3 regions of the Clostridium saccharobutylicum DSM 13864 genome follow, and region 3 is predicted to be linked to each of the others. Evidence: riboswitches for the same ligand, from Rfam matches in the RefSeq annotation. Region 3 holds a riboswitch; each other region holds the start of a gene.
The links. A riboswitch is a leader RNA that binds a small molecule or an ion and turns the genes downstream of it on or off. The one in region 3 is predicted to bind S-adenosylmethionine.
Positions count from the first base shown of each region.

Region 1: another riboswitch for S-adenosylmethionine. It lies ahead of metK (methionine adenosyltransferase); the one in region 3 lies ahead of CLSA_RS14745 (S-ribosylhomocysteine lyase).
Region 2: another riboswitch for S-adenosylmethionine. It lies ahead of CLSA_RS01415 (trans-sulfuration enzyme family protein); the one in region 3 lies ahead of CLSA_RS14745 (S-ribosylhomocysteine lyase).

Region 1 is NC_022571.1:544,967-553,195, reverse strand. Features, by position in the region: gene CLSA_RS02610 (hypothetical protein) at 1-974, opposite strand, end outside; gene recD2 (SF1B family DNA helicase RecD2) at 993-3,221, opposite strand; gene metK (methionine adenosyltransferase) at 3,537-4,712, opposite strand; SAM riboswitch class I at 4,823-4,920, opposite strand; tRNA gene CLSA_RS02595 (tRNA-Tyr) at 5,160-5,244, opposite strand; tRNA gene CLSA_RS02590 (tRNA-Thr) at 5,305-5,379, opposite strand; tRNA gene CLSA_RS02585 (tRNA-Val) at 5,402-5,477, opposite strand; tRNA gene CLSA_RS02580 (tRNA-Tyr) at 5,487-5,571, opposite strand; tRNA gene CLSA_RS02575 (tRNA-Thr) at 5,632-5,706, opposite strand; tRNA gene CLSA_RS02570 (tRNA-Val) at 5,729-5,804, opposite strand; tRNA gene CLSA_RS02565 (tRNA-Tyr) at 5,814-5,898, opposite strand; gene CLSA_RS02560 (hypothetical protein) at 6,053-6,463, opposite strand; gene yyaC (spore protease YyaC) at 6,562-7,101, shown strand; gene mreB (rod shape-determining protein) at 7,220-8,229, opposite strand, start outside.
Region 2 is NC_022571.1:290,051-298,279, forward strand. Features, by position in the region: gene CLSA_RS01400 (HlyD family secretion protein) at 1-1,281, shown strand, start outside; gene CLSA_RS01405 (ABC transporter ATP-binding protein) at 1,287-2,024, shown strand; gene CLSA_RS01410 (ABC transporter permease) at 2,015-3,286, shown strand; SAM riboswitch class I at 3,609-3,725, shown strand; gene CLSA_RS01415 (trans-sulfuration enzyme family protein) at 3,965-5,113, shown strand; gene CLSA_RS01420 (trans-sulfuration enzyme family protein) at 5,240-6,376, shown strand; gene CLSA_RS01425 (MarR family winged helix-turn-helix transcriptional regulator) at 6,733-7,218, opposite strand; gene CLSA_RS01430 (TolC family protein) at 7,953-8,229, shown strand, end outside.
Region 3 is NC_022571.1:3,393,666-3,401,894, forward strand. Features, by position in the region: gene CLSA_RS14735 (homocysteine S-methyltransferase family protein) at 1-36, opposite strand, end outside; gene CLSA_RS14740 (vitamin B12 dependent-methionine synthase activation domain-containing protein) at 26-709, opposite strand; gene CLSA_RS14745 (S-ribosylhomocysteine lyase) at 739-1,200, opposite strand; SAM riboswitch class I at 1,347-1,455, opposite strand; gene CLSA_RS14750 (MraY family glycosyltransferase) at 1,730-2,683, opposite strand; gene CLSA_RS14755 (V-type ATP synthase subunit D) at 2,865-3,506, opposite strand; gene CLSA_RS14760 (V-type ATP synthase subunit B) at 3,510-4,889, opposite strand; gene CLSA_RS14765 (V-type ATP synthase subunit A) at 4,882-6,660, opposite strand; gene CLSA_RS14770 (V-type ATP synthase subunit F) at 6,670-6,987, opposite strand; gene CLSA_RS14775 (V-type ATP synthase subunit C) at 6,980-7,981, opposite strand; gene CLSA_RS14780 (V-type ATP synthase subunit E) at 7,993-8,229, opposite strand, start outside.

The DNA of each region.
Region 1 (8,229 bases), 2.3 Mb from region 3:
TCTCTTGCCATATCTTTAGCCTTTTCCATATCATTTGAAATAAAATTTGATACTAATAAAACCTCTGGCAATTTTGCGTTTATCTTTCTCATTTGCCCACATATATATAGTATCTTTTTATAAGTATATCTTTCATGATCAGAAAACAGAACTACAGCATCATCAACATAGCAGTATTCAAGTAACTCCTCTATTTTATTTGTTATTACAAATATTGCCTTATCTTTATATTTTGATACTCTTTCGCATCTTTTTATTTCATCCTGCTTAGAAACCTTTATTACCCTAACATCTGAAAGCTTTAACTTATTTTGAAAATAATCATACACTATTTCAAGTTTCTCTTTATCTGGAACATATATACATACCTTATGATTATTATCTTTAAACCATTTTAAATAATCATAAAGGCTATATGGAATATCCTCATTCAAATCTATTCTAGTAGTTATTATCCTCGGTTCTAAAAAAGGTTGATTATAGTTATACGCTGCAAGTTCAAATTTTTCTCCAATTAATGCTACCTTTTCAATACTATATAATAGAACTCTTCCTCCTAACCTGGAGCATATATCTAAAAATTCTATTATAGCAACATTACTCAAGTTCGAAAAATAAGTTATATCATCAAAGATAACCAAATCATATTCACCTTTAATTTGAAATAAATTCTTATAATTAACAAAAGTCAATTTTGTTGCTGCATTTCCACTTTCAATATATGAATGAGTTATATTTGAATCAAATTCTTTTATTGAGCTTATCAACTCTCTATTTTCTCCTTTTTTGCCCCATACATATAATATATTTCCACCATTATTTGAAATTTGGCTTACTATATTAGAAAAAATGCATGATGTATTAAACGGAACTGTTATTATAGTTAAAAATCTTATATTCTTTTTATACCAATAATCAATTTTTTTTATAGCATACTTTAAATCTTCTAAGTTGACCTTGCATAAGCTTCCCATAATATATACTCCTTCCAACTATTCTCCGAACTCGTCTTTGGTTATTATGTCCCTGATTCTATATTTTAAAGCGGAATACCTCTCCATACTATTTGTATTATTAACCATATACATTAATGCTTTTTGATAACCAACAACAACAACTAACTGTTTTGCTCTTGTTATTCCTGTATAAAGTAAATTACGATTCATTAAAAATGGTGATCCCATAAATGCTGGAATTATTACAACTTTAAACTCACTCCCTTGACTCTTATGAATTGTTGTTGCATAAGCTAAATCTAATTCATCTAAAAAGTTAAAGTCATATATAACTTTTCTTTCATCATCAAATATGATTGTTAAGGTTTTTTTTTCTTCATCTATACTTTGAATAAATCCCAAATCTCCATTGAAAACTCCAACGCCTTCATTTTCGCCTTCCCCATTAACTCTAACCCATTTTAAAGAATAGTTATTTTTGGTTTGCATAACCTTATCCCCTTCTCTAAAATCCATATCTCGTGAAGTTTTTTCTTTTTTATCTTTTGACGCCGGATTAAATATTTCTTGAAGCCTCATGTTTAAATTATTAACTCCAAGAGTTCCTTTTCTCATTGGTGTTAAAACTTGCATGTCTCTTAATTTATCCCACGATTTATTAAATTTAGGAAGTCTTCTATTAAGCAAATCTATTATTGTATCCACAATTTTCTCTTGATTATCCACATTTATAAAGAAAAAATCTTTATCTTTCTGATTTAATAACGGCATATGTCCTTCATTAATTCTATGCGCATTTACCACAATTAAGCTCTCATTACCTTGTCTAAAAATTTCTTTTAATCTTACTACCTTTATATACTCACATTCTATAAGATCCTTTAATACATTTCCTGGTCCAACAGACGGCAATTGATCAACATCTCCAACAATTATTAATCTTGTACCTAAATTAATAGCTTTTAGTAAACTATGCATAAGCATTATATCAATCATTGATGCTTCATCAATTATAATCACATCACAATCCAGAGGTGATGATTCCCCCTTTTCAAAAACTGATTCATCATCTTCTGAAACTCCCATTTCTAAAAGTCTATGTATTGTTTTTGCCTCTCTCCCAGTAGATTCAGTCATTCTCTTAGCTGCTCTACCTGTTGGTGCTCCCAAAATCACCTTCATTCCGTTATTCTCATATATATGAATTATTGATTTAATAATTGTAGTTTTTCCTGTTCCAGGTCCTCCAGTAATTATTTCTATTCCATTACTAAATGCGCCTTTTATCGCCTCTATTTGAGATGGTGCAAACTGTATCTTTTGCTCCTTTTCAAAAACATCAATCTCAAAATCAATATCTGAGTTTATTGTTTGTGTCTCTTGTAATCCTAAAGTAATTATCTTGCTAGTTACTCCAAGTTCACAATAATAGTATTGAAGTAAAAATCCAACTTCAATATCATTTACTTTTTCAACAATTATTTTTTGTTCTGCTGCCATACTGTATATATTTTTTTCTATAAGCTCCTTAGATACTAATAAGTTTTTTTGACAGTCTTCTATTATATTTTCTTTTGGCATAAATATATTTCCAGCAGCACAAAACTGATTCATAACATATTTAATTCCACTCTGAATTCTAAATTCAGAATCGCTCGCAATTCCAATACTCATAGCAATTCTATCTGCAGTTTTAAAACCAATTCCCGAAATTTCATCACATAATACATATGGATTACTAGATACTATTTGCCTTGCATTAACTCCAAACTTTTTATATATTTTTACACATTGATTATTAGTTACACCATGTTTATGAAAATATAATATTACATCTTTTAAACCTTGTTGTTCGATATATGATTCATATATAATTTGAAATTTCTTTTCTCCTATACCTTCTATCTCCATAAGTCTTTCGATATGATTTTCCATTATATCTAATGTTTCTTCTCCGAACTTTGCTATTATCTTTTTAGCAGTAACAGGACCAATACCATGTATTATACCAGCACTTAAATATTTCTCTATTCCATCTAATGAATTTGGAAGAAGCTCTTCATAATCCTGAATATTAAATTGATTTCCAAACTGCTTATGTACTGTCCAATCTCCTGTTACTTTTACATTTTGACCTTCCTTAATAAGAGGAACAGTACCTACCGCATTAATCAGATTCTTTTCAGTTCTTATTTTACAAACTACATAACCAGTATCTTCACTTCTAAAAACAATGCTTTCAACAAAACCATTTAGGACTTCCATAGAATCTCTCCAAATCTTTTATATAATATATTAATTATTTTCTCGCAAATAATTAATTTCTAACCAAAATTATTTATTTTATATTTTTTTCAATTATATCATAAATTGAATATTCTACATTATTAAGTATAAGTTTCATTATTATAACTCATCCCATTCATTAAATAAACAGAATAAAGCGACCACTCTACTTTTAATAAAGAAAATGACTAACCAACAGTCTACTACACATTAAAAATGAGGTTAATTTAAAACAAATTAGTTTCAAATTAACCTCATTCTATTTAAAAAATATATAGATGTTCTAATTAACTCTTATAGATATTTTTTAATTTCTTCAACCTTATTTAATTGTTCCCATGGTAAATTAAGATCGTTTCTTCCAAAATGTCCATAAGCAGCTGTTTGTTTATAGATTGGTCTTCTTAATTCAAGATCTCTAATAATAGCACCTGGTCTTAAATCAAATACCTTTTCTACTATTTCAACTATATTATTTTCTGCTAATCTTCCTGTTCCAAAAGTATCAACTGTTATAGAAACTGGTTTAGCAACTCCTATTGCATAAGCTAATTGTATTTCTAGCTTATCAGCAACTCCTGCAGCAACTAAATTCTTAGCTACCCATCTTGCAGCATAAGCAGCTGATCTATCAACTTTAGTTGGATCCTTTCCTGAGAAAGCACCGCCACCGTGTCTACCATATCCACCATAAGTATCAACGATTATTTTTCTTCCTGTTAATCCTGAATCTCCTTGTGGACCTCCAACAACAAATCTTCCTGTTGGATTTATGAAATATCTAGTTTCATTATCTAATAATTCTGCTGGAACTACTGCTTTGATAACATATTCCTTAAGATCATTTTCAATTTGTTCTAATGATACCTTTTCATCATGTTGAGTTGAAATAACAATAGTATCAATTCTCTTTGGCTTATTGTCTTCATATTCAACAGTAACTTGAGTTTTACCATCAGGTCTTAAATAATCTAATGTATTGTTTTTTCTTACTTCTGTAAGTCTTCTTGATAACTTGTGAGCCATAGATATTGGAAGTGGCATAAATTCTTCTGTTTCATTTGTTGCAAAACCAAACATCATACCTTGGTCTCCTGCACCTACTGCTTCTACCGCATCCTTTTCACCTTTTCTAGATTCAAATGCTTCATCAACTCCCATAGCTATATCTGCTGATTGTTCATCTATAGATGTTAAAACTGAGCAAGTATCGCAATCGAATCCATATTTAGCTCTATCATATCCGATTTCTCTAACAGTCTCTCTTACTACCTTTGGGATATCAACATAACAATTTGTTGAGATTTCCCCCATAACCATAACCATACCTGTAGTAGTACATGTTTCACATGCAACTCTTGCAAGAGGATCTTGTGCTAAAATAGCATCTAAAATACCATCTGAAATTTGATCGCACATCTTATCTGGATGTCCTTCTGTAACTGATTCTGAAGTAAATAATCTTTTCATAACTTTCTCCCTTCATTGGAACTCTTTATCATTACCCTTATTACATCTAAACGTATTTAATTGAAATAAAAAAAACTCTTCGATAAGAAGAGTACAATTCAATAATCCTTTTCTTATCTCGTAGATATAATCTACAGGAATTGGCACCTTGTAAATACAGGTTGCCGGGTTTCATAGGGCCCTTTCCCTCCACCTCTCTTGATAAGAGTAACCTTAATTTAATTTTCATTCATATCATAACATATCATATTATACTAGTCAATATTATATTTATAATTAATGATACAAAGCGAATAGTGAATGATTAAAGATTAATTATTGATCATTTGTTATTCACTTTTCTCTATATAATACTCTCTTAGCTGTTGATATCACTCAACTTTAAAATCCAAAATTCTCATACTTTTCTAGACATAAAAAAAAGAATAAACACAGTTTATTCTTTTTTGGTGGAGGAAGATGGATTCGAACCATCGAAACGAAACGTAACAGATTTACAGTCTGCCCCCTTTGGCCACTCGGGAACTCCTCCATATTTTATTTTATATATTAAAATAGTTTTAATTATTTATCAAATATCTCAATATTTGATTGGAGCTGGCAATAGGAATCGAACCTACAACCTGCTGATTACAAGTCAGCTGCTCTACCGTTGAGCCATGCCAGCATATTTTATTAAAGTTTTATAATGGTGGGCACAACAGGGCTCGAACCTGTGACCCCCTGCTTGTAAGGCAGGTGCTCTCCCAGCTGAGCTATGCGCCCATTATAAATTGGTGGAGGAAGATGGATTCGAACCATCGAAACGAAACGTAACAGATTTACAGTCTGCCCCCTTTGGCCACTCGGGAATTCCTCCATATTTTGTTTTATATATTAAGATACTTTTAATCATTTATCAAATATCTTAATATTTGATTGGAGCTGGCAATAGGAATCGAACCTACAACCTGCTGATTACAAGTCAGCTGCTCTACCGTTGAGCCATGCCAGCATATTTTATTAAAGTTTTATAATGGTGGGCACAACAGGGCTCGAACCTGTGACCCCCTGCTTGTAAGGCAGGTGCTCTCCCAGCTGAGCTATGCGCCCATTATAAATTGGTGGAGGAAGATGGATTCGAACCATCGAAACGAAACGTAACAGATTTACAGTCTGCCCCCTTTGGCCACTCGGGAATTCCTCCATATTTTGTTTTTCTTTGTCGTTGTTTTTCAGAACCAATCGACAAGGATTAGTATATATTCAAAAGACTTTTATTTCAACTCCGCTATTCCTTAATATATCTAATTTATTTTGTATATTCTCTACTTTTCTTTAACATTCTTTCTTTTACACTACTAAACATAATTATTTTTTAACAACTGATCAACTGCATCCATATCAAGAAACTTAGATGATATTTCCTTTATTTTTTCATAATCCTCATTTGTAAGTCTCTTCTTTAAAAGCACAAAAATATTTTTTATTCCCTTTTGTTCATCTGAATCTTGAATATATTCTTTTATTTTTCCTAAATCAAAAGCAGATAATTTTCCCAATATTGATTCGAAATTCTTCTTATCTTCTATCTGTAACTGTTTTAATATATCATTCTTATCCACTTTATATATAGATTGTGTATAATTTACCGTTTCTTTACTAATCTCCTCTTTATTTGAGTTTTTTTCTTCTGGATACCAATAAAATATCAAATAAACATTTAACAGCAGTGCAACCATTAATACTATACATATAAAAACTTTTTTCATATTTCCCCTCCTTTAATAGTATTTATTTCCATTTAATATTTTTTTATACTATCCTCTCTTTAATCATCATATATATTTTATATAAGGAGGTATGTCCTTTGATAAAATCAGATATTAACAATGATTCTAATCTTTCCTCTTATAATTTAGCTCTAAAAATTAAAAATTATATTAGCCAAGATACTATAATTGTCTGTATCGGAACTGATAAATGTATTGGAGATTGTCTTGGTCCCTTGGTTGGTTCTCTATTAACTGAAAACTTTTTCCCTTTACCAGTATACGGAACTTTATCTTATCCGATTCATGCTTTAAATATAGATGAACGTCTGAATGAAATCTATTCCAAGCACCCTAATGCCTCTATAATTGGTGTTGACGCTTGCTTGGGCAATGAAGATGATATTGGAAAAATAAGAATAAGGGATTACGCAATACATCCAGGTAAAGGAGTTGGAAAGGAACTTCCTGAAGTTGGTATAGCATCAGTAATAGGAATTGTTGATTCTAGCGATAATTCTGAATTCTTTTTTTCAAGGAGCATCAGACTTTCTTTTATTATGAATATGGCTAAAACAATAACTAGATTATTAATAGAGGCTTATAATTTAAATCTTGGAGAATTTCCAATGATTTAACGTTCTAATTTAAAAAGACTGCTTCAAAATACAAAATTAGTACAATAAATTTATTGTTTTATATTTTAAACAATAGATTTATTATATCTAAAATTTATTTTGAAACAGTCATTTTGTTTTACTCGATTAAAACTATTTGTTGTGAATTTATATCACTATCTAATTTATCTATATAGTTAAGCACAGCACCAGTTCCTTTTGCAACGCATTCTACAGAATCTTCAGCAACATAAGTCTCTACACCTGTTCTAAACTGTATAAGTTTATCTAATCCATGCAATAATGCACCGCCACCTGTCATTAGAATTCCTTTTTCAACTATATCTGCTGCTAATTCAGGTGGTGTTTTCTCTAACACTCTCTTTACAGTCTCTACTATATTTTCAACAGGTTCCTTTATTGCATTTCTTATTTCTTCTGTAGTAATCTCCACTTCATCAGGTAATCCAGTTATCAGGTTTCTACCTTTCATGATTGCTGCTAAATTTCTTGAATTTTTAAACGCAGAACCAATATTTATTTTTAAATCTTCTGCAGTCTTTTCACCTATCATTAGTTTATATTGATTTCTCACATATTTTATTATAGCATCATCAAATTTATCTCCGGCTACTTTTATTGATTCTCTTTCTACAACTCCACCTAATGAAATAACAGCAATATCGCAAGTACCGCCGCCAATATCAACTACCATACATCCATTTGGTTTAGTTATATCAAGCCCTGCTCCAATAGCTGCTGCTAACGGTTCTTCTATTAAGTGAACTGTTTTAGCTCCTGAGTTCATGGCTGCATCTATAACTGCTCTTTTTTCAACTTCTGTAGCTTGAGAAGGAACGCATACAATTACCTTAGGCGCTGTAATATTTCTCTTACCACAAGCTTTTTTTATGAATTCTTTTAGCATTTTTTGTGTTATATCATAATCTGAAATTACACCGTCTCTTAATGGTCGAACTGCAACTATGTTTCCTGGGGTCCTACCTATCATTTTTCGCGCTTCTTCACCTATAGCTAATAGATTATTGTTATTTTTATTTATAGCTACAACAGAAGGTTCTTTTAATATTACCCCTTTACCTTTAACATAAACTAGTACCGTCGCTGTTCCGAGGTCAATCGCAAGGT
Region 2 (8,229 bases), 2.0 Mb from region 3:
CCAAGTGCTAAATGCACGACTTTGTCAAAAGGAGAAATTGTAAATAAGGTAAGTGTTTTGGGCAAAATAAAAAGTGAAGAGTCTACTAATATATATAGTACAGTAGATAATGTGATTAAAGAAGTTAATGTAAAAGAGGGAGACAAAGTTAAGGCAGGAGATGTTTTAGCGATATTAGATTCATCAGGATTGGAAAAAGATCTTGAACAACAAACAGCAGCTGCTGACGCAGATGATGCTAGTATTAGAGCCGATATTGATTCTACAAAAAAGGCATATGATGATGCATTACGATTACATGATGAAAGCGTGAATTCGGAAATAAAAAATGCTGAGGAAGCTTTAAGAGTAGCAAAGATTAATCTTGATGATAAAAATAAAATATATGAAAAGAATAAAACACTGTTTAGTGCAGGAGCAATTACAGAGAGCGATTTAGATAAAACTAAAATAGATTTTGAGACTGCAAGTTCAGATTATGAAAAAGCAAAAGTATCATTAGAAGATTCTAAAGCTAAATCTGACCAAGCATTAAATACAGCTAAAAGTAGTTATGATACAGCACAAGCAAAAGGCAGTGATAAAAGTAAGCGTATTGGAATTGAAAAATTAAAACAACAATTAGACAATTGTACAATTAAAGCTACTACCGATGGTACTATTACAAATGTAAATGCTGTTGTAGGAAATCCAGGTAGTGGAGTTTTATTTCAAATTGAGGACTTGGACAATATGGAAGTAACTGTACCAATTAAAGAAGTTGATATACCAAATGTTAAGTTAGGGCAAAGAACTGAAATAAAAACAGATGCAACTGGAGAGGAGATTATTTCTGGAGAAGTAACGAGTATTAATCCAGTTGCAGGAAAGGAAGTTATGCCTCAAAGTCAGGGTAAGTCAGGCAGTGGCATGCAACCTCAATCTCAGGATACAAGTTCAGATTCAGGATTTGAAGCTAAGGTTAAAATTAATGACAAGAACGAAAATATGAGAGTAGGAATGAGTGCAAGAGTAAATATTATTACAAGTGAAAAATCAGACATTTATTCAGTGTCATCAGAGAATATAGTTGGAGATGGAGATAATAAAAGTATATATGTAGCAGAAAAAGATGGTCAAAAACCAAATGAGTATATAATTAAGGAATTACCAATAAATACAGGACTTGAGTCTGATTTCAATATTGAAATTTCAGGTGAAGGAATTTCTGATGGAATATTCGTAATTGATGATCCTTCAACATATAAAGTTGGAGATAAAATCCAAATAAAAGAAGGGTGAGTTCTTTGAGTGAAAATGTAATAGAAATGAAGAATATTGTTAAAAGTTTTTATATTGGGACTCCTAATGAGTTGAATATACTTAAGAATATAGATATAACAGTAAAAAAAGGTGAATTTGTATCAATAGTTGGAACATCTGGTTCTGGTAAAAGTACTTTGATGAATATAATAGGAGCTCTGGATAGACCAACTTCTGGAACATATATTTTAGGTGGTACAGATGTTAATGAACAAACAGATAATGGATTGTCAGAAGTAAGAAATAAGAAAATAGGTTTTGTATTTCAAACATATAATTTAATACCAAGAAGTTCAGCTTTGAAGAATGTTGAATTGCCAATGCTGTACTATGGAATGAATAGACATGAGAGAAAGGAACGGGCAGAGCAACTTTTAGAACTAGTTGGAATGAAAGATAGAATGAAACACCAGCCAAATGAATTGTCAGGAGGACAGAAGCAAAGGGTAGCAATTGCCAGGGCGCTTGCCAATGATCCAAGTATAATACTTGCAGATGAACCAACTGGAGCACTTGATTCAGTAACAGGGAGGCTTGTTATGGATTTATTTCATAAGGTACATGAAGTAGAAGGCAAGACCATAGTTCTTATAACTCATAACTATGAACTTGCAGAAGAAACAGAGAGAATTATAACATTAAAGGATGGAAAGATAGTAGCAGAAGAGTATAATGATAAGTATATAAGAAGATTTCCAAATGGTGAAAAGATATGTTTATAAAGGAGAATATATTACTTGCAATAGCAGGTTTAAAATCAAGTAAAATGCGTGCGCTATTGACAATGCTTGGAATTATAATAGGAATATCATCTGTCATAGCAATTTTTTCCATTGGAAATGCAATTACTTCTACAGTTTCAAGCGAATTGGATAAATTAGGTGGCAATAATATGTCTGTTCGGATAAAAGAAAAAAGTGAAGACAATGATCAAGGAGAAAGCAGATCAAGTAAATCACTAGAAGATAGAGATCTTATTTCTTTGGATCAAATAAATTCAATTCAGCAAACATTTTCGGATAGAATTAGCAGTATAAGTATAGAGACAGATTCGGGAAATGGAAAAGTAAAGGATGGATATTTATATAATAATATAGCTGTTACAGGAGTAAATGACGGATATAAGGATGTTAATGGTGTCAAATTAATTAATGGAAGATTTATTTCTGACAAGGATATTAAAGGAATGAAAAAAGTTGCTGTAGTTTCGGATAAACTTGTTAATAATATGTTTAAGGGTAAGAATAATCCTTTAGGTAAAGAAATTAAAGTTTATATAGAAGGTAACATCGAAACATATGTTGTTATAGGGGTATATGAATATGAGCCCCCTTCTTTTCTTGAAGGGGGAGGAACTGCTACAAAAGAAAAAGATATACAAACTAATTTATATATTCCTATAACGACAGCAAAAGCAGGAGAAGAATATAAAAATTATTATAGTTTCATGATTAAGCCTAATACGAATACTGATTCAGAAAAGCTTATGAAAGATATGAAAAAATATACAGATAAATTATATAAGGATAATAAAAATTGGACATTAGAAGTTAGGAACTTTAAAAATCAAGCACAATCATTTACAACGATACTTAATTCAATATCATTGGGTGTATCTGTAATTGCAGCTATAGCTTTACTTGTAGGTGGAATAGGTGTAATGAACATAATGCTTGTATCTGTTACAGAAAGAACAAGAGAAATAGGAACAAGAAAAGCTCTTGGGGCTAAGAGTATTCATATAAAAATGCAGTTTATAACGGAATCAGTTATAATATGTACAATTGGTGGAATTATAGGAATGATACTTGGAATTGGAATGGCGGCAATTACATGTAAATGCTTAAAGTTACCAGTATCTGTATCTGCTCCGATAATTTTAATAAGCTTTACATTCTCAATGGCAATTGGAGTATTCTTTGGGTATTACCCTGCTAAAAAAGCAGCCAGCCTTGATCCAATTGAAGCATTAAGATATGAATAATAAGGCACATTCAAATAAATATGGAGAGATAATTAATTTAAATGAAGTTAATATTTCTTATTAATCTAAGGCACAATCAAAAATAATAGATCAGTATGCTTCCATATTTTACGTCATGCTTCATCAGTAAATTTAGCTAATAGAGCCACTATGAGCTGAATTCATCTCCTTGTCTGACAATAAATATGCACCGTATCTTTGGTCTATTATTTTTTTGCTTATAATTAATTACATAGAAAGTCGATAAATTTACTAAAAAATGTTGACATAAAGGTTTTATCAAGTATAATTAATAGTGACAATTAAATATTTAGATAAGTTAATCTTATTAAGAGTGGTGGAGGGACCGGCCCTATGAAGCCCAGCAACCTGAAAAAATCTTCATTTAAATTTTTTCGTTGGTGCTAATTCCTGCAGGAGAAATCCTGAGAAATGAGAGGAAAATTAAGTTTCATTAAAACTTATTATTATGACTATTTTGTCACTTCTTATTTCGAGAAGTGACTTTTTTATTTGCAAAATTAATATAATTTTTAAAGTTACAATTAATTTTGAGTGTTTGAATTTTATCTTTGGAACTATAAAACTAAATATAAAATAAGGCACATTCAAATAATAAAAAACAATTTAGGTACATATCTAAAATTAAAGAATCAAGTAAATAGAGGGGGCATAAAAATGACAATAAAAAAATCGTTTGAAACAATTGCAGTTAATGGAGTATCAGGTGGAGATAGAAGAACAGGGGCAATAAGTTTTCCTATATATCAATCTGCTACATTTAGACATAATGGATTAAATAATAGTACAGGGTATGATTATTCAAGAGCTCAAAATCCAACAAGAGAAGAAACTGAAAAGACATTAGCAAGTTTAGAAGGTGGAAATGAGGCGATAGGTTTTTCAACAGGAGTAGCAGCAATTACAGCCTGTATAAACTTATTTAAGGCTGGTGATCATGTTATTTTATCAGATGATTTATATGGTGGAACTTATAGATTATTTAGTGAAACTTATAAGGAATTTGGATTAGAAGCTACATTTGTAGATACAACCGATACAACAAGTATAGTAGAAGCTATAAATGAGAATACAAAGGCAATGTTTATAGAAACTCCTTCAAATCCAATGATGAAAGTAACTGATATAAAAGCAGTAGCTCAAATAGCTAAAGAGCATGATTTATTATTAGTTGTAGATAATACTTTCTTAACACCATATTATCAAAGGCCATTAGAACTTGGAGCTGACATAGTAATTCATAGTGGAACTAAATTTTTAGGTGGCCATCATGATTTATTAGCAGGATTTATAGTTGCAAATGATAATAATATAATAGAAAGATTGAGAAGAATTCATATGTCAACAGGAGCGACATTATCTCCATTTGATTCATGGCTAGTTTTAAGAGGAATTAAGACGTTACACATAAGATTAGACAGAGCACAAGAGAATACTTTGAAGGTAGCAAAATTTTTAGATAACAATCCTAAAATTGAAAAAGTATATTATGTAGGATTAGAAAATTTTGATGGATATGAATTGAATAAGAAGCAAGCAACTGGATTTGGAGCAACATTATCGTTTAGAGTTAAAGATAAATCATTAATAGAAAAAATACTTAATAATGTAAAAGTAATAAGATTTGCAGAAAGTTTAGGTGGAGTTGAAACATTAATAACATATCCAATTACTCAAACACATTCAGAAATTCCAGAAGAAATTAAGAAAAGATTAGGTGTTGATGAATATTTACTTAGATTATCAGTTGGTATAGAAAACGTAGATGATTTGATAAATGATTTGGATAATGCAATAGGAAAATAAATTTTATGTTTTAATAAGGGACAATCAAAAAAATAATAAATTAGTATACTAGCATATTTGTTTTATTATTTTCTTTCAGGTGATTAATAAGCAAAATAAAATAAAAATAAGAATGGGGCGTTAAATATGAATTTTGGAACTAAATTAATACATGCAAGCGGAGATATAGATCCAGCAACAGGATCTGTAAGTACTCCAATATATCAAACATCAACTTTTCATCAATTTGATATAGATAACTTTGGAAAATATGACTATTCAAGATCTGGAAATCCAACTAGAGATGTATTGGAAAAGTTAATTGCAGAGCTTGAAGGCGGAGAAAGAGGTTTTGCATTTGCATCAGGAATGGCAGCAATTGCATCAGTATTATCGATATTTTCAGCTGGAGATCACATTATAATTTGTGGTGATGTTTATGGTGGAACATATAGAGCAGCAACAAAATTATTTTCAAGATTTAATATTGATTTTACTTTTGTAGATGCATCAAATATTGAAGAGATAAGAAGCGCTTTTAAGGAAAATACAAGAGGACTTTATTTGGAAACACCTTCAAATCCATTATTAAAAGTTACGGATTTAAGAGCTGCTAGTAGAATTGCTAATGAGCATAATGCAATAACAATAGTAGATAACACTTTTATGTCTCCATACCTTCAAAGACCATTAGAACTTGGAGCAGATATAGTAGTTCATAGTGCAACTAAATTTTTAGGTGGGCATAGTGATGTATTAGCAGGACTTGTTGTTACTAAAACTAAAGAACTTAGTGATAGGGTTTATCAAGTGCAAAATACATTTGGTGCTGTTCTTGGACCACAAGATTCATGGCTTTTAATTAGAGGAATTAAAACTTTAAAAGTTAGACTTGATGCACTTCAAAAAAGTGCACAAAAATTAGCAGAGTGGCTTGAAGGAAGAGATGAAGTAGAAAAAGTTTATTATCTTGGACTTGAGTCAATGGAAGGAAGAGAGTTACACTTAGAGCAAGCATATGGTGCAGGTGCAGTTTTATCATTTAAATTTAAAGATATAGAAAGAACAACAATATTTTTAAACAATGTAAAAAATGTAGCTGTAGCAGTAAGCTTAGGTAGTGTTGAAACTATAGTTTCATATCCAGCTAAAATGAGCCATGCAGCAATTCCAAAGGAAGAAAGAGAACAACTTGGAATTACAGATACATTAATAAGAGTGTCTGTAGGATTAGAAGATATAGATGACTTGTTAGGTTCATTCCAAGAAGCAATAGAAAAATAGATAAAGCTTTGGATTTAGATTTATGTGGTGACTAACCGAAATGAGAAATATTTTTGTTACGTAGGACTATGAAAATGTCGCTGAAAGGTTCTAAATAGATGGTTGCATTCACTTTAGCATGTTCCCACTGTTCAGTGTGACAGGCTAAAGTGGAACAACCATCTATTTAGAACCTTAAGCAGATCATTTTCAAGGCCTACTACACAAAAATATTTCTCATTTCTAGTAGATATATTAACCACAAATAAGTCTAATTCTTAAATTGGATATTCATACATGTTCCTTAAGCAAGTTAATGACATGCAAGAATGGAACAACTTCTGCCGAAGAAATCCTACAGTCATTTTCACAATCACCTATTTAAGCTTTTTAAGTACAGTTATAACATTTGATAAAGAGTTATCTAATGTAGAAACTTCGTTATCAGAAAGAGATGATATTTTTTCAGCTAACGAATATGAGAATGCTTTACGAAAAGCATTTAATAAATCATAAGCTTTTTCAGTTAGTTCAACTCTAAGAATTCTTCTGTCGTTAGAATCAGGGTATCTATTAACTAATCCACAATTAATTAAATTATCTATAATTGGAGTCATATTAGATTTTGATATTCCTAAACTATATGCTATTTGAGAAATGGGAGATGAATTATAGTTTAGAAGGTAAAAAACAACTCTAGCATGTGAAGGTGGAATTGAAAGGTCTGAAAAGTGCTCTTTTTCATTATCAAATGTTAATTGAAAAATTTTTGCTATGTCCTGCACATTAGTTATACTATTTTGAATAATACATAAAAAGTCTACCATTGAATCTGCGACTTTGAATAAATTATCTTTATCCATATTGAAACAATCCTTCCTAAGAGAATATATGAGTAAATTATAAACTATTAATAAGGCATAATCAAAAAAATAACCAATTCATCTGCTAAGCCTATTTTTATCATAGGAAGCTCGACTCGCATGCGCTTGTTGAGTAAGCGATTCATACCAAATCATAGATTTGGGTTCATTGCTCATGTCAGCATATTCACCTAATATCCCACTGGAAGATCAATATGTTTTCTTACCTGATGAAAAATAATCATGACATTTTGGAATTGTTATTTTCTTTCATATGCCTAATTTGAAAACAACATAAAAGGTTATTGACTTATAATAGTTATAAAAATATAATCAATATTATGAAATAGTATCCTATGATATTAATAATTTGGGAAATTAATTCTTACATATTGAATATATTTCAAAATATAATTTAGAATTAAGTTTCATTTAAGGAAAATAAAATATATTTTGATTATTATTAATATTAATTAGTTGAAATTGTTGTTGGAAATATATTGGGGTATTATAATTTAATTAATATTTTAGATAATTTACAACAATTTAGTTTATAATTAGTTAATATATATATGATAAACTTTAGTTTAGAGTTATGTGTGTAAATTATTAAAAAGTCAAATATTAAATAACATTACATTATATAAAGTTTAATTAAATAAAGTAGTTTATAGATTTTAAATAGATTATATATTTTCATAAGTAAGTCAAAATTTACGAAGAGGTGAAATAAAATGAGAAAGAACATAAATAAGATAATAGCAATAGCTATTGGAATAAGTGTAATGAGTGCAAATTCTCTACCAGTATTTGCAAGTGAAACAGGACAAGCTACAGCATCAGTAAGCACAAGCTCACAAAGTGTACAAAAGAATATACTTACTGTACAACAAGCTGTAGATGCAGCAATAGCAAATAGTGATAAGTTAAAATTAAAGACTAAGGAAATACAAAAATATAGAGATGAAATTAAAGTTCAAAGAAAAATTAATGATGCAAAAAAGGATGTTG
Region 3 (8,229 bases):
TAGTATATTATCTTTTATATAATCTTTAAGCCCCACAAGTTTCTCCCTCTCTCCTAAAGCTGCAATTTTCATAGTTACTGCATTCTTTACAGCTTTTTTTCTTCTTTTCAGTACCTTTATCAATGATTCCTATTATTGCTGTTACAGATTTTCTGGGAAATAATAAATTATTTTCTGATACTGTAAGTCCAATTTTCTTTTGAGCATCCAACGCTCTTAAAAAATTATTTTGCACTTCTAAAGGTAAATCCCCATATCCTGGACTATATCTAAATGTTATATCTTTACCTTGGATTTCTGCTTTTTCTTTTACAGAATTCTCTACTATGTCACAGATTTCTTCTACTGCAGTAGTTGCACATGCATCCAATATAAGTGCCTTTGTCAAATTAGTCTTTTCATATAATCGTGTTCTCTTTTCAATATCATTTCCCAGCGTCACTGCCATTAAAACACACTTTTTAGAATCTTTCAGGTGATTTTTAATATCATTACCATATAAAACTAAATTTGTAGTAAGAATTTCAACACCTTCATCAATTATTTTTATATCGTTATATTGATGAATTTCCCTAGGTGTAATTACTCTTTTTATTTCTTCTCTACATTCGTCAATAATATTCATAATGTTATCATCAATAACTTGACCTTTATGTCCTAGATAACGAAGCACTTCCTCTTTATTAATATCAATTTCGAAAGCATTCATATTATTATCACCTACTTTATCGCTTATTGCTATTCTCCATAAATATTTAATGAAAATCCTTTTTCTAAAGCTTTCTTTGCATATTCTTTAGCACCAAATAAAGATAAATCTCTGTAATTTCCACATTGAGTTGGATTTGCTGCTGGCATTTCTTTGGCATCTAATATTATTTTTAATGAAGTTTCCAATGCTTCTTTAATTTCACTAGCTTCTCTTTCTCCCCAAACAGAAAGATAATATCCTGTTCTACATCCCATAGGTGATAAATCAATTACTCCCTCTAAATGATTTCTTAATTCATGAGCTAATAGATGTTCTAAGCCATGCATAGCTGCTGTTCCAAATGCTTCAACATTAGGTTGTAAAAATCTTAAATCAAATTTAGTTACCTTATCCCCATGAGTTCCATCAAGTACACAGCATCTTCTTACATATGGTGCCTTAACCTTGTTATGATCTAATTCAAAACTTTCTACATTCTTATTTTCCATAATATTTCATTCCTCCATATTTTAAATAATATATTTTTTATAACAATATAATTATTGAGCACACTTTTTCTTAGAAAATTGAATTATTAATTTTCTAAAGAATAAAAAAAGCCTAAAGGTATTCCTTTAGGCTAAAAGCTCAAAATACCTTATCTATCAGTCTTTACACTGCAGGATTTAGCACCACATATATTTATAAAATATATTGGTTGCTGGGTTTCTTCGGGCCAGTCCCTCCACCACTCTTGATAAGTTTAATATTTAATTAATTATATCTTACTAATTTAACTTTGTAAAGTTTATTCTGAAATGTTAATAAAATTATAATATATATGTTCAAAAGTCATTTATATTAGACTAAGTAACAACAATTTAATTTTATTTAAAAATTAAATTTACAATATATTTATTTAAATTTAATAATAAATTATATAAATCAGTACACTTGTATATATTAAATTAGTACCTTGGTATATATTAAATTGTTTGTAATAAACTATGTATAATCAAGATATAATCTTAAGCAATTTTATCTTTTTATTAATAGCAGTATTATTGAAATCGCACTAAACATTAAGCTTAGTAACATTATACATATAACAACTTGTTTTTTTGAAAAACCTTTTTCCTCAAGTCTAAAATGTATTTGACTTCTATCTGCTTGATATACAGGTTTTCCTTCTAAAAATCTTTTTAATATAACAAATAAATTATCAAATATAGGTACAGCTAAAGCTAATATTGGAATAAACAAACTCAATACAGTCGCTTGTTTAAATGCACCACCCAATGCAGTAATACTCAAAATAAATCCCAAGAAATTAGCTCCTGAATCTCCCATGAATACTCGTGCTGGTAATTTATTATAATAAAGAAATCCTAAAGTTGTTCCCGCTAATATCATAGATACATCAGCAGATGGAGGATCTTGGTTTAATATTAATGCTGCCGCAAAAAACGTCATTGCTGAAATAAATGATATTCCTCCAGCTAATCCATCCATTCCATCAGACCAATTGATTACCGTTGTTACCCCAAATATCCAAGTTATTGTTAGTATAAACTGTATTGTTAGACTTAGTGTAATAAACTCACTAGTAAATGGATTAGTGAATCCAACAAATCTAATACCTGATTTAAATACTAATATCGCTGATAATAATTGAATTATCAGTCTGGGAGATATAGGAAATTCTTTTCCCTTTGTTTTATAATAATCATCAACTAGTCCTATTAATAATATTAGCGTTGCTGCTATAAACACAACAATCTTTTGCTCCATATCATTATGTATAAATATAAAATACGAAATAAAAAAACCTAAATATAATGCTATTCCTCCACATAATGGTGTTGGTGCTCTATGTTGTTTTCTTTTGTTTGGTTTATCTGTAAATTCTAATTTATTAGCTAGTTTCATAAGAAATGGCATGGTAATTAGTGCAATTAATGCTGCAACTACCATTTCTAATATATAATCCATCTTATCTACTCCTTAGTTAGGCACATGAAAATAAATAATATTTTTGAATATGCCGAAAGTCTTGTCATAATATCTAATCTCAAATTTGGTTTTTACTACCTATTTGATTATACTATTAAAGATATTCTATATCAATTACAAAATTATTAAGTTTAGACACGTGAAAATAAATAGTTTTCTATTATCCTCTTTGCTCTATCATATTTTTAACCTTCATTAATCTAGTTGTAGCCGCTCTTTCATTTTCATCAAGTCTCATCCTAATATATTTTATAGTCTCTTCAAGATCTGGAATCGTCCTATATTCAAGAGCATTAACTCTTCTTCTAGTGCTTTCAATTTCACTAGCCATTAGCTGACATGATTTCTCTATTTCAGTAAGCTTAAGCAAACTTGGCAAAACATCATAAAGTTTAGCTAAAGCATCATCAAGTTCTGAGGAGGTACTTACAAAACCGTATGGATATATACTACCTTCATCTTCTTTTAGTTGTCTCTTGAAGTTCATTACTGGTACAGATACACTCATTATGTTCTTTTCACTAACTTCAACTGAAATATGTTCCTTAGGATAAGCTATGGCTTCTTCTAAAAATTCTGAACTCATGACAGCTCTTGCCATAACAAAATCATTAAGTGAGATTTGAAGCTCACTCTCAACTTCTTTTCTTAATTCATTATTATGCTTAACAAGACTAATAAATTGTCTCATTAGCTCATCTTGTTTATCTTTTAAAAGCTTATGGCTTCTTATTGATGTTGATAATCTCTTTTTTAATTTAGAGAGTTCCATCCTAGTAGGATTGACATTCAATTTTGCCATAGACTATTCTTCCTCTCTTATCATATATTTTTCAAGATATTCATCCCTAATTCTCTTAAGTTCAGATCTTGGAATCAACTTTAATAATTTCCATCCTAAATCTAAAGTTTCTTCAACTGTTCTATTTGTATCGAATCCCTGAGATACATATTCTGCTTCAAATGCTTCAGCAAATTTAGCAAGTTTTTTATCGGTATTTGATAAAGCTGATTCCCCAAGAATTGCAGATAATTCTTTTGCCTGCTTACCTTGTGAATATGCTGCAAACAATTGATTCATAGTGTCTGCATGATCCTCTCTAGTTTTCCCTTTCCCAATCCCCTTATCTTTTAATCTTGAAAGAGATGGTAAAACATCAATAGGAGGCATTATGCCTTTCTTATATAATTCTCTTGAAAGAATTATTTGTCCTTCTGTGATATATCCAGTTAAATCTGGAATCGGATGAGTTTTATCCTCTTCTGGCATTGTAAGTATAGGAATTTGAGTTATGGATCCCTCTTTGCCACGTAATCTTCCTGCTCTTTCATATAGTGTGGAAAGATCAGTATATAAATATCCTGGATATCCACGTCTTCCTGGAACTTCTTTTCTCGCTGCTGAAATTTCTCTTAATGCTTCGGCATAATTTGTAATATCAGTCATAATAACAAGAACCTGCATTCCCTTTTCAAACGCTAAATATTCAGCTGCAGTCAATGCCATTCTTGGTGTAGCTATTCTTTCTATAGCTGGATCAGATGCAAGATTCATGAATAAAACTGATCTATCTATTGCACCTGTTGATTTAAATTCATCAACAAAAAACTGCGCTTCTTCAAAAGTAATACCTATAGCTGCAAATACAATAGCAAACTTAGAATCTGAATTTAAAACCTTGGCTTGTCTAGCAATCTGTGCTGCAAGCTGTACATGTGGAAGTCCTGCAGCTGAAAACACAGGTAATTTTTGTCCCCTAACCAAAGTATTAAGTCCATCAATTGCTGATATTCCTGTTTGAATAAATTCTGATGGAAAATCTCTTGCTACTGGATTAATAACTTCACCATTTATATCTAATCTTTTTTCTGGTATTATATCTGGTCCATTATCATTTGGTCTTCCCATACCATCAAAAACTCTTCCTAACATATCTTCAGATACTGAAATTTGAAGCGGTTTACCTAGAAACCTTACTTTAGTTCCCTTTAAATTTATTCCATTGGATCCTTCAAAAATTTGAACCATAGCTTTTGATCCATTAACTTCAAGAACTTTTCCTCTTCTTTTTTCTCCTGTCTGAAGTTGAATTTCAACCAATTCATCATATTTAACACCTTGAACATCCTCAACAACCATCAAAGGACCAACCACTTCAGTTACAGTTCTATATTCTTTAAGCATTTACTTCACCTACTTTGCTTATTAAATCATTAATTGAACTTGTTAGATTTGTATAAATTTCATCGATTTTATGTAATTGATTTTCAGATACATATTTACTTCTTGCAATTCTATCTTTTAAATCTTCAAGAGATAATATATCACTTAAGTAAACTCCACTTTCTAATGCTTTTTCTGCTTCTCTCTTATAACTGATAATAAGTTTTAACATTTTATATTGTTTCTTAAGCGATGTATGTGTATCTATTTCATTAAAACTATTCTGTTGTAAATAATCCTCTCTAATTGATTTAGCAACATCTAATTTTAATCTATCTTGTTCTGAAAGTGCGTCAATACCAACAAGCCTTACAATTTCTAAAAGGCTAGATTCTTCTTGAAGAATTGTAATAGCTTCTAATCTTAATTCTCCAAAATCTTCTGCAACATTTTCGTTCATCCATTTATCAACAGTATCACCATATAACGAATACGAACTCAACCAGTTTATTGATGGAAAATGTCTCTGATATGCAAGCTCTGCATCCAATCCCCAATATACTTTAACAATTCTAAGAGTAGATTGTGAAACTGGTTCTGAAATATCTCCCCCTGGAGGTGATACAGCACCAACAGCTGTGATTGAACCTATTCTTCCCTCATCACCCAAGCATTCAACTTTACCGGCTCTTTCATAATAATCCGCAAGCCTTGAACCAAGATATGCTGGATAACCTTCATCACCTGGCATTTCTTCAAGTCTGCCCGACATTTCTCTTAATGCTTCAGCCCATCTTGAAGTGGAATCAGCCATAATTGATACAGAATATCCCATGTCTCTAAAATATTCAGCAATCGTAATACCTGTATATATTGAAGCTTCTCTTGCAGCCACTGGCATATTTGAAGTATTAGCTATAAGAACTGTTCTCTTCATTAAACTTTCACCAGTTTTAGGATCAATAAGTTCTGGAAATTCATTTAATACATCAGTCATTTCATTTCCACGTTCTCCACAACCAACATAAACAACTATTTCAGTATCACCCCATTTAGCAATCTGATGTTGAGTTACTGTTTTTCCTGCTCCAAATGGACCTGGTATTGCAGCTGCTCCACCCTTAGTAACTGGAAAAAAAGTATCTATTACTCTTTGACCTGTAATCATAGGTTCAACTGGATTAATTTTAGATTTATATGGTCTTCCTTTTCTTACTGGCCATTTTTGCATTAAAGTAATTTCTTTATCTCCACTAGAAGTTTCAACTATGCATATTGTTTCAGTAACTGTAAATTCTCCGCTTTTAATCTCCTTTATTTTACCTTCTATCTCTGATGGAACCATTATCTTTTGCTCCACCACAGCTGTTTCTTGAACTGTCCCTATAATATTCCCAGGAATTACTTCATCACCAATATTAACTATTGGTTTAAAACTCCACTTTTTTGTTCTGTTTAATGATGGAACAGATATACCCTTTGTTAAAAAATTAGATTGAGCTGCTTCCATAAACGCATCAAGAGGTCTTTGAATACCATCAAACATTGATTCAATAAGTCCCGGTCCAAGTTCAACGCTTAATGGTTCACCTGTAGTAACAACAGGATCTCCCGGTCCTATTCCTGATGTTTCTTCATAAACTTGAATTGATGCTTTATCATTTCTCATTTCGATAATTTCACCTATAAGGCCATTTTTCCCAACCTTACACACATCATATATGTTAGCTTCATCCATGTTTTCAGCAACTACTAAAGGTCCTGAAACTTTAATTATCTTTCCAATCTTCACCTTATCAACCTACCTTTCTAAAATATTCATGCCTACTGCTTTTTCCACATTATCTTTTATTCTTTGCATTCCTATATTTAACGTACCTTGATTGCTTGGAATTAATATAATTGCAGGAATAGTCTTTTTATCATATCTTTCTATTGTCTCCTCAATATCTTGTGCTATATGCTCAGTCACAAATATAATTGCATAATCATTATTAGCTAAATTATCAACTATATTTTTAGCATCATCATACTGTATAACTGGAAAAACATCTATCCCTAGTGCTTTAAACGGTAAAACTGAATCCTTATCTCCAACTACACCTATTTTTTTAAACATAAATATCACGCAGCCTTTCTCTTATTAATCCTGCACCAATATTATTAAGCTTGCCAACCATTATAATTCTAATGATTTTTATTTCTGTTTCTTTAGCATAAATATACGCCAATAATGGTTCTACTCCAAACGGTATTATTTTAGCATCTCTCATCATGCTCATTATGTAATTATCAATTAATTTTTCTAATAAACTAACAGATTTATTTTTAATATAATCATCTATACCAACTTTAATAAAACCCGCATAACTTGTATGAGCAAATTTAGTATATATGTTTTCTGGATCATCATTTATAATTTCCAAGAACTTATTTTTATCTATAGAGCCACCTTCAATAATAACTCTAGCTAAAAATTCTTTATCTTTATTTTGTTTCTTAATCCTTAACAAAGTTTTTAAATTTGTAGAATCAATCAATGTTGTAATATATTTATCAACGAAAGTATCTTTTATTTCACTTTTAATTTGCATCAATGACTTAAACATATATCTATCTAATATAATATCCACTAACTGAGGATCTTTAGTATTTTGAAAATTATTATTTACCTCCTCAATTGCATCTCTCATAATTATAGGTAATTCTCTTATATTATCACTTTTAATTAAATCTCTTAATTTTAACGCATCAATTGTTCCCACATTTATTAAAAGATAAGATAAATCTTTTTTTAAAAAAATTCCTTTTAAAATCACTTTTATATTATGGTAGTCATATTTAATGCTCATCAAATCAATAATGCCTTTTACTGGACTTATGTAATACATTAAATCAAATACTCTAATTAATTCTCTACTTAGCATCAATTCATAATCTTCTGCTTTATTAATATCAGTCATGACATTAACATACTCAGTTTCCTTAAGAATTTTTAATGACTCATAAGCAGAATTCGAATCAATCATCCTATCAATTTGAGCTTTATTAAGGAGCTTTGTCTCATATACTCTAATCCTTGGTATAACTTGGCTAAATTGCATCTTATCCATAGTTAACCTCCTTAACTTAACAATACTTGTGCTATTTCAGCTCTTAAATCATCTTTTAGTGAATTAACTAGAGCTTCAAAAGTACAATTTACTTCTATTCCATTCTTCTCTAGTATAAATCCTCCCATAAAGTTTCTAGTTTCCTCACTTAGAATCACAATTACTTTTGATTTAAGTTCATTATTTATTTGTATCAAGAAATCTTCGTCAATCATCTTTTTTCCATAATCATTTAAAATTAAGTTATG